2 regions of the Paenibacillus stellifer genome follow, and region 2 is predicted to be linked to the other one. Evidence: a T-box and tRNA genes for the amino acid it is inferred to sense, from the RefSeq annotation. Region 2 holds a T-box; the other holds one or more tRNA genes.

Region 1 (4,383 bases), 2.8 Mb from region 2:
TTTGGATGGGCTATTAAGCAGAGGCTGGCGGAGAAGAAGCTGACCCAGCAGGAATTTTGCGAGTTGCACGACATTCCGCCCTACCGCCTGTCCAATATGATTCACGGTACGCGTCTGACGCGGCGGTATCGCATCCAGGTTGAAAGACTGCTGGAGCTTCCTCCGGACAACCATCGCCCATGAGCTGCCGTACATACCGTTCACCGATCATAAGGATTATCTGTTGTTAGGAGCGATCCCGTTGTCTACATCAAGCCTTCCCCCAATTCCCAGCCCGCCAGGTTACGCAGCACTGATTCTTAATCGAAATGGAGTGATATCGGCAGTTAACGCCAAATGGAGAGCCTATGGCATCCTGTCCGGCCTGTCCAAGAGCTTCAACTGGCAGGGCGTCGATTATTTCGATTTGATGCAGGAACTGGTGCTGCCCCCCGCCCAGCTATCGATGCTTCAATCCGGTCTGAACTCAATATTTAACGGTGCGAGACTAACCTATAGTTCCCGATTCACGAAACCGCCCTCCTTAAAGGGCTCCAAGACATTCCTGATCGAAGCGGTCCCCCAATTTACCGACAGCCGCCATGAGATCTCCAGTCTTCTGCTGTTTCATCGTTACATGCCTTCGGCTCGTCTTCGTCCCGGCGTTCTGCCTAGCCAACGCCCGTTTGGCTATCCCGCACGCTATTTGCCGATATGCGCTTCCTGCAAGTCTATTCGGGTGGGCCAGACCTGGGTCCCTGTCGAACAATACCTTCAAGCGCAGCTGCACACCGAACTGACGCATGATATATGCCCGGACTGCATCCATACGCTGTATCCGCAGTATGCCGGGGCGCTGAGAGTATGCGCGGAATAATCTTTGGGAGGCTGATGTCATCAGCGTTCCGGCAGATACTACGTTAGGTTACTGCTAATATTAAAAGCGATGTCACGTTACTTCAATCCTTTGGCAACCTGGAGAAGCTCCTCTTTTCCCACCTTGGGAGAGGTAGTGCTTACTGAATAGAAGATGCTCATCTCTCCCTCGCTCCGTTTCTCTATCCATTGCAAGGAAGCGTGATACCGGTCCGGACTTGTTATATCCTTATCCTGAACTTGAACGTATGCGGCAATAACTCCACGTACCTGGCATTGCTCAACAGTTGCCGTATCCGGAACGTTCCAGGTTAGAACCGACTTCCCACCCAAAGCGGTCTGTGGCAGTGGCGAATAGGAAATTCCAATTTTTTCCCCGGACGAACCTTCATAAACCACTGTCGGACTAATCGTCTTACTCGCTTCGTTCTGTTCCTCATCGCTTTTGATCCAGGCGTAACGTTGTTCCTGATTCACTCTTGTTTGAAGTAAAGAGCGAAATCTGGCCTCTGATGCGGTATCCAGAATTCCAAGCAAACTATCCGATGTTCCACTTACAAAATGAAATCCTGCCGGCATCTCGCCCGGAACGGCGATGTCTCCAATGATTTTTGTTGTGACAAACTCCCAGCTCCTATAATTACGATAAGAAATGACCTTGTTCACCTTAAACACCCGATCGCCGTCCACAGTTCCGGGCACATAGACATAAGCCGACTCCCCAAGATTCAATTGATCCTGTACATGTTGAAAAATATCATTTAATTCCGCCGATCCGATAGTTCCTGCATTGTCAGAACCTGCGCTCACCTTGGCGACATTCAGCTGCCCGGTCGAATAGGTGAGCGACCACAGACGCTGCGCACCATATACCGTACCGCCAAGCAGCAAGAGACCAAACAGCATGACAGCGGCAAAACGGCCCGCCCGGAAAGAGACATGATGATGGGTAGAATTTGCAGCTTTCTCCGAATTCCGGTGATAGAAACTGTTAAAGCTTTGCTCCAGCCTTTGTTCCAAGCTGTCTGGCATAACAACATTTCCAGTATATTTTTTAAACCCCACACTCAATTCATCTTCGATACCCATTGCCATTCCTCCTTCATGGTTGAGAACCCATCCGCATCCGCCAGCTTTCTCAGCTTACCCAGCGCCTTGAAATGCCTGGATTTCGCCGTGCCGACCGGAATATCCAAGGCTGCGCCGATCTCCTCAAACGAACACTCCTGAAAGTATCGCAGCACAATAACGCTCCGGAATTTATAGGGAAGCTGCGTAATCAAATGAAGCAGCTCTTCCCGTCGCTCCCGGCTTACTGCCAACTGGTCTGCGCCCGGTGATACCGTCCCTTCGGTATAATCCCTTACTCGGCTCTCCACCCGGCTCTTTCTCCACTGCTTGCGGTTATAGCTGCTGCACTGTCTGACAATAATCCCGTTTAGCCAGGCCTTGAACGGCTTGCTCTCGTCATACTTGGGCAGTGAGCGAAACAGTTCCAGATAGATCTCATTCGTCACATCAGCTGCATCGTTTCGCGTTTTGACCAGCAGACAGACCGTACCGTATACCGGCCTTTTGATGTATTCATGCATGAACTTGAATAAAAGCTTGGCTATCCCCTTCTCTCAGCTTGCGGAGCCATCCGGACAATTCCTCCTCATTCATAGAGCTTATCCCTCCTTTCAATCTGTACGTTATTGGTCCGGAGTTCGTTAAAAGTTCCCTTTGAGCTCTTTTTCACTTACAAATTCAAGATACACAGAAAAAAGCCCTTGACCGGAATCAAGGACTTTTCTCTATTGTTGCTATAATGCGTGTTGCTAGAATGCGGTAGAGAGGACTCGAACCTCCACGAGCGTACGCCCACTACCCCCTCAAGATAGCGTGTCTGCCATTCCACCACTACCGCACAATATGACCCGTAGGGGATACGCTTCGCAAGCGAACCGACTGCGATGTATGCCTAACGATGCCGATGCTCCGACGAACCTTTAGGGGTTCTCATCCCCATTCGAAGAAGCAGATATGACCCGTAGGGGATTCGAACCCCTGTTACCTCCGTGAAAGGGAGGTGTCTTAACCCCTTGACCAACGGGCCACAACAAAAAAGAGTATATCAAATATCATTTAATCTGACAACCTATATTTTTTTCAAAACAGGTCCAGGTGCCATATGAAGCCGTCAGGCAGCAGATTCCCCCTGAGCTTCCGGCAAAAGAGGGCTACTCCAGCGGTTCGACGCTTGGCTCCGTCTATTAAGTTCCTTAACCTTTCAGCGTATCCAGTCCGTCCTTATACACGTACCCCAGGCTCTCTGCCACAGCCCGGTTCGTGACCTGTCCGGCTGCCACATTGATTCCGAGAGCAAGCGCTGCGTTCCGTGAGGCGGCCTCGGCAATGCCCAGATTCGCAATCTGCAGCGCATACGGAATCGTCACATTCGTCAGCGCCAGGGTTGAGGTACGCGCAACCGCTCCCGGCATGTTGGCCACTGCATAATGGACGACCCCATGACGGACATAAGTCGGGTTCTCATGGGTGGTGATCCGGTCAACCGTCTCGATTGAGCCTCCCTGATCAATGGCAACATCGACGATAACCGATCCTTCGGCCATTTGCTGCACCATGTATTCCTTCACAATTTTTGGCGCTCTGGCGCCTGGAATCAGTACGGCTCCGATCAGCAGATCGGCCTTGCGTACCGCCTGCTCGACATGATAAGAGTCGGACATGACGGTGATCAGCCGGCCGCTGAACATGTCGTCCAGAACCCGCAGGCGGTTCGCGTTCAAATCCAGTACGGTCACCTTCGCTCCCATTCCGATCGCCACTTTGGCCGCATTTGTACCGACGATTCCGCCGCCAATAATGACGACCTCGGCCGGGCTCACTCCCGGAACGCCTCCCATCAGGATACCCTTGCCGCCACGCGGCTTCTCCAGAAACTGCGCCCCGATCTGCACTGCCATTCGCCCCGCCACCTCACTCATTGGCGTAAGCAGCGGCAGCGAGCCATCCTCCACCTGTATCGTTTCATAACCAACCGCCACAATCCCGCTGTCCACCAGAGCCTTGGTAAGACCCGCCTCAGGAGCAAGATGCAAATACGTGAACAGGATCAGCCCATGCCTGAAATAACCGTATTCATCCGGCAAAGGCTCCTTCACCTTGATGACCATGTCTGCTTTTGACCAGACCTCAGAAGCTTCCGGGAGCAGTTCGGCTCCCTTATCCTTGTACTCGTCATCGGAAAAACCGCTGCCGGCTCCCGCCGCTCTCTCAATCAGCACAGTATGCCCCGACTTGACCAGCGCTTCCACTCCAGCAGGTGTAATTCCGACCCGATTCTCGTTGTTCTTGATTTCCTTTGGCACTCCGATAATCATCAGGCTTCTCCTCCTTAGTTGGATAATGGCAAGATAGATGGGAATAGCCGCCCCATCAATGATGGAGCGGCATCCCGGTCAGACTGATCATGCTTGGTGAAAGCGAGTTGGCTTACGGATTAACCTTAGTTTCGAACGTTTG
Region 2 (4,383 bases):
GCTCGCTGGACGACTTGTTCTGCGGCGAAGATATGGCACAGGAAATGACGCATCTGCATGCATCTTCCTAAGGCAGGCGTAGCTTGCTTTGGGTGGTTACATAGAAAGAACCTTCAAATCCGCTCGCGGAAGTGAAGGTTCTTTTTCGTTCTCTGAATTCATTTTTCATTTTACTTCAATTGAGAAGACGACCATGGTATCGCCCAGTGAGGTTACGCCGTCCTCCAAGCCCCAGAATGCCGAGACGCTGTAGGCGTAAACCCCCGGCTCGTCCGGCGCATGAAAAGTCCCATCGGACAGCGGAATCTCCGTGATGCTCCCGCTTTTATACTGCATCAGCCTCACACTAGACGGAGCCGGATCGTAAGGGAACCGGACCTCAACGACTGCACCGGCCGGAAGAACGTTCGGCGTCTTCCCTTTTAGCTGTTCCTCCGCTCCGATATAATCGGCGCACATCGAGCCCCAACAATAGGTACTTTGGTACATGGAAAGATCCGTCTCTCCCGACCGGATGAGCGGCAGCGGCGGCTTCTCTTTATCCAGCGGCTTGATTGACGCTTCTGCTTCTGCGGAAGGATTGGCGGACGTAGCGCTCTCATTCGAAGGCTGGACGGACGGGCCTGCTTCCGTTACAGGATTAGGTGACCCTGCCACCTCGGCATTCGGACCTTCAGATGCGATCTCCGGTGAAGCGGCACAGCCCGCAAGAACGATCGTCAATACAGCAAGAATCAGGAAGGACGTTCCTTTTTTACTCAAAAGCTCCACCTCCTTTAACACAGACGCAGAATAAGCGGGAATGGTTACAAGACTTGACCGATTATTTTGCCGCGGACAGACATATACTTACATTGCAGGTCTTTTCCAGTTTGGCCGCAGGAGGTAACGCGAGTGGAACAATGGTACGGCAACAAAACGTTTCGGTGGATGGTCGGCGTGCTGCTCGGTCTGATCATCCTGTATTTTATTTGGCAGCTTCGTCCGATGCTGATGAATATTTTTACTTTTCTCAAAGCGGTGCTGGCTCCGTTACTGGCCGCCATGATCATCTCATATGTGCTGAACCCCGTCGTCAGTCTACTGGCCCGGCGAAAAATGCCGAGGGGTGCAGCCGTGCTGCTCATTTACGCGGTCTTTCTGACGGCGCTTGCCGTCATTGCCATCAACCTCATCCCGATGCTGATCGAACAGCTGGAGGAACTGAACGAGCATCTGCCGGAAATTACGCTGCGTGCCCAAGGGCTCATGCACAGCATGGATACCCGGCTGATTCCGCAGGGCGTGGAGACCGGGATGAACAACTGGTTCTTTCAATGGGAGAGCCGTCTGGCGAAGGGGATTTCGAATTTCCTGGATCATATCGGAACGACGATCGGCGTGGTGTTCGACGCCTTTATCATACCGTTCCTGGTGTTCTATATCCTGAAGGATTTTGATGTCTTCGAGCGAATGGTCATTTCCTGCCTGCCTCGCTCCCGCCGGAAATCAATCGTGAAGATGCTGAGAGACATCGATATCGCGCTCGGCAATTACATTCGTGGCCAGTTCATCGTCGGCGTTATGATCGGCATTCTCGCCTATATCGGGTATGCGCTGATCGGCATCCCTTATGCGCTGCTGTTCGCCTGCTTTGTCGCGATATTTGATATCGTGCCGTATCTCGGTCCTTTCCTCGGAGCCGCTCCGGCTCTCGTCATGGCTTCGACGGTTTCGATCCGGCTCGTTCTCCTCGTGATTGTCGTCAATACACTCTGCCAGATGCTGGAGAGCAATGTGATTTCTCCGCAGGTTGTCGGCCGTACGCTGCACTTGCATCCGCTGCTGATTATATTCGCGCTGCTGGTCGGAGGCGAGCTGGCCGGGATTATCGGCCTCATTCTGGCGGTTCCCGTTTTTGCCGCTGGAAAAGTGGTGCTTCAGCATATCGTGGCGTACTATGTCCGGCGGAAGCCGGCTTAAGGCGAAGGGATGGATTGACGCCGGATCACTCTTTTGTATATAATGTTGGGGAATATTCAGAATTTCAGAGCATTCATGGATGAGGAGCAGTAATTTCGGATACGTTACGCAGAGAGCCGGTGCTTCAGGTGCGAGCCGGTTGACGATAATGAAATGAACTCGCCTCGGAGAAACGGCGCTGAACGGACATTCCTGTCCATCTATTAAGCACCGTCGGTCCGCCACCGTTATCCGGCGCTTAAGTGAGCAGGGGAATAGACTGGCAAGGTCGTCCTGCTAATTAGGGTGGTACCACGGGAATTCAGCCTCTCGTCCCTAGCGTTGTACGCTACGGATGGGAGGCTTTTTGGATTGCAGAAGTCCGCTTAGCATTCAAGGAGGAGTAACAATGAGCGACATTAAGGAGAATCAGGCACCGCAGGGCTACCGCGCCCAGACGCTGGAGCCGAAATGGCAGCGGTATTGGGAAGAGAATCATACGTTCAAGACCGGGGAAGAAAAGGGGAAACCGAAGTTCTATGCGCTGGATATGTTCCCATATCCTTCGGGAGCCGGTCTGCATGTCGGACACCCTGAAGGCTATACAGCTACAGATATCGTATCCCGCTACAAACGCATGCGCGGCTACAATGTGCTGCATCCGATGGGCTGGGACGCTTTCGGCCTGCCGGCCGAGCAGCACGCGCTCGATACAGGACAGCATCCGCGTGACATTACAGTTAAGAATATCGACAATTTCCGCCGCCAGATCAAATCGCTGGGCTTCTCGTATGACTGGGACCGCGAGATCAGCACGACGGACCCGGGCTATTACAAATGGACACAGTGGATCTTCATCCAGCTGTACAAACGCGGGCTTGCCTATGTAGCCGAGGTTCCGGTGAATTGGTGTCCGGCGCTCGGCACGGTGCTGGCGAATGAAGAAGTCATCGATGGCAAAAGTGAACGCGGCGGCCATCCCGTCATCCGCCGGCCGATGCGCCAGTGGATTCTGCGCATTACCGAATACGCGGAGCGCCTGCTGGAGGATCTGGAGGAGCTCGACTGGTCCGAGAGCATCAAGGATATGCAGCGCAACTGGATCGGCAAGTCGAAGGGGGCCGAGGTGGTCTTCGCCATCGACGGACATGACAGCAGCCTGACGGTGTTCACGACCCGTCCGGATACCCTGTTCGGCGCAAGCTACTGCGTGCTCGCTCCTGAGCATGAGCTGGTATCGGCGATTACGACGGACGCCCAGCGCGCCGAAGTTGAAGCATACAAGGAGCGGGCTGCTCGCAAGAGCGATCTGGAGCGCACCGACCTGGCGAAGGAGAAGACAGGCGTATTCACAGGCGCCTATGCGGTTAACCCGGTTAGCGGAGCGCGGCTGCCGATCTGGATCGCCGATTATGTCCTGGCCGGCTACGGAACGGGAGCGATCATGGCTGTTCCGGGCCACGATACCCGTGACTGGGAGTTCGCGAAGCAGTTCAGCCTGCCGATCATCGAGGTTGTCCAGGGCGGCAATGTAGAAGAAGAAGCCTATACGGGCGACGGTCCTCACGTGAATTCCGACTTCCTGAACGGCCTGGAGAATGCACCGGCCATCTCGGCGATGATTTCGTGGCTGGAGGAGAAGGGCTTCGGCAAGGGCAAGGTGACCTACCGGCTGCGCGACTGGCTCTTCAGCCGCCAGCGGTATTGGGGCGAGCCGATCCCGATCCTGCATCTGGAGGACGGCACGATGAAGACTGTGCCGGAGGATCAGCTGCCGCTGATGCTGCCGGATGTCGATGCCATCAAGCCGTCGGGCACAGGCGAGAGCCCGCTGGCGAACGTGACGGACTGGGTCGAGACGGTCGATCCGGAGACCGGCATGAAGGCGCGGCGCGAGACGAACACGATGCCGCAATGGGCCGGCAGCTGCTGGTACTATCTGCGCTACATCGATCCGCACAACGACAAGGAGCTGTGCTCCCCGGAGAAGCAGAAGGAATGGCTGCCGGTCGATCTCTACATCGGCGGCGCCGAGCATGCGGTGCTTCATCTGCTGTATGCCCGCTTCTGGCATAAGGTGCTCTACGATCTCGGCGTTGTCGATACGAAGGAACCGTTCTACAAGCTGGTCAACCAGGGCATGATTCTTGGCACGAACAATGAGAAGATGAGCAAATCCCGCGGCAATGTCATCAATCCGGATGAAATTGTCTCCGAATTCGGAGCCGATACGCTCCGCGTCTACGAAATGTTCATGGGTCCGCTGGAAGCGACCAAGCCTTGGAGCGCGAACGGCGTGGAAGGCATTCACCGCTTCCTGTCCCGCGTATGGCGTCTCTTCGCCACCGAGGACGGCTCCTTAAGCGCGAAGATCACGGCGAACGGCGGCACGGAGGAGTTCAAGCGCACCTGGCACAAGACGATCAAGAAGGTGACGGACGA

What was found. The T-box of region 2 lies ahead of leuS (leucine--tRNA ligase). A T-box ahead of a tRNA ligase gene usually reads a tRNA of that ligase, here a tRNA-Leu.
Region 1: it has a tRNA-Leu gene. The T-box ahead of leuS (leucine--tRNA ligase) is inferred to sense a tRNA for this amino acid. The anticodon was not compared.

The regions. Positions count from the first base shown of each region.
Region 1 is NZ_CP009286.1:1,434,110-1,438,492, reverse strand. Features, by position in the region: gene PSTEL_RS06525 (Rha family transcriptional regulator) at 1-183, shown strand, start outside; gene PSTEL_RS26065 (hypothetical protein) at 314-856, shown strand; gene PSTEL_RS06515 (hypothetical protein) at 934-1,944, opposite strand; gene PSTEL_RS06510 (sigma-70 family RNA polymerase sigma factor) at 1,923-2,447, opposite strand; tRNA gene PSTEL_RS06505 (tRNA-Leu) at 2,682-2,764, opposite strand; tRNA gene PSTEL_RS06500 (tRNA-Glu) at 2,882-2,953, opposite strand; gene ald (alanine dehydrogenase) at 3,120-4,241, opposite strand; gene PSTEL_RS06490 (ABC transporter substrate-binding protein) at 4,354-4,383, opposite strand, start outside.
Region 2 is NZ_CP009286.1:4,197,894-4,202,276, reverse strand. Features, by position in the region: gene PSTEL_RS19390 (hypothetical protein) at 1-71, shown strand, start outside; gene PSTEL_RS19385 (hypothetical protein) at 166-762, opposite strand; gene PSTEL_RS19380 (AI-2E family transporter) at 895-1,962, shown strand; T-box leader at 2,030-2,282, shown strand; gene leuS (leucine--tRNA ligase) at 2,351-4,383, shown strand, end outside.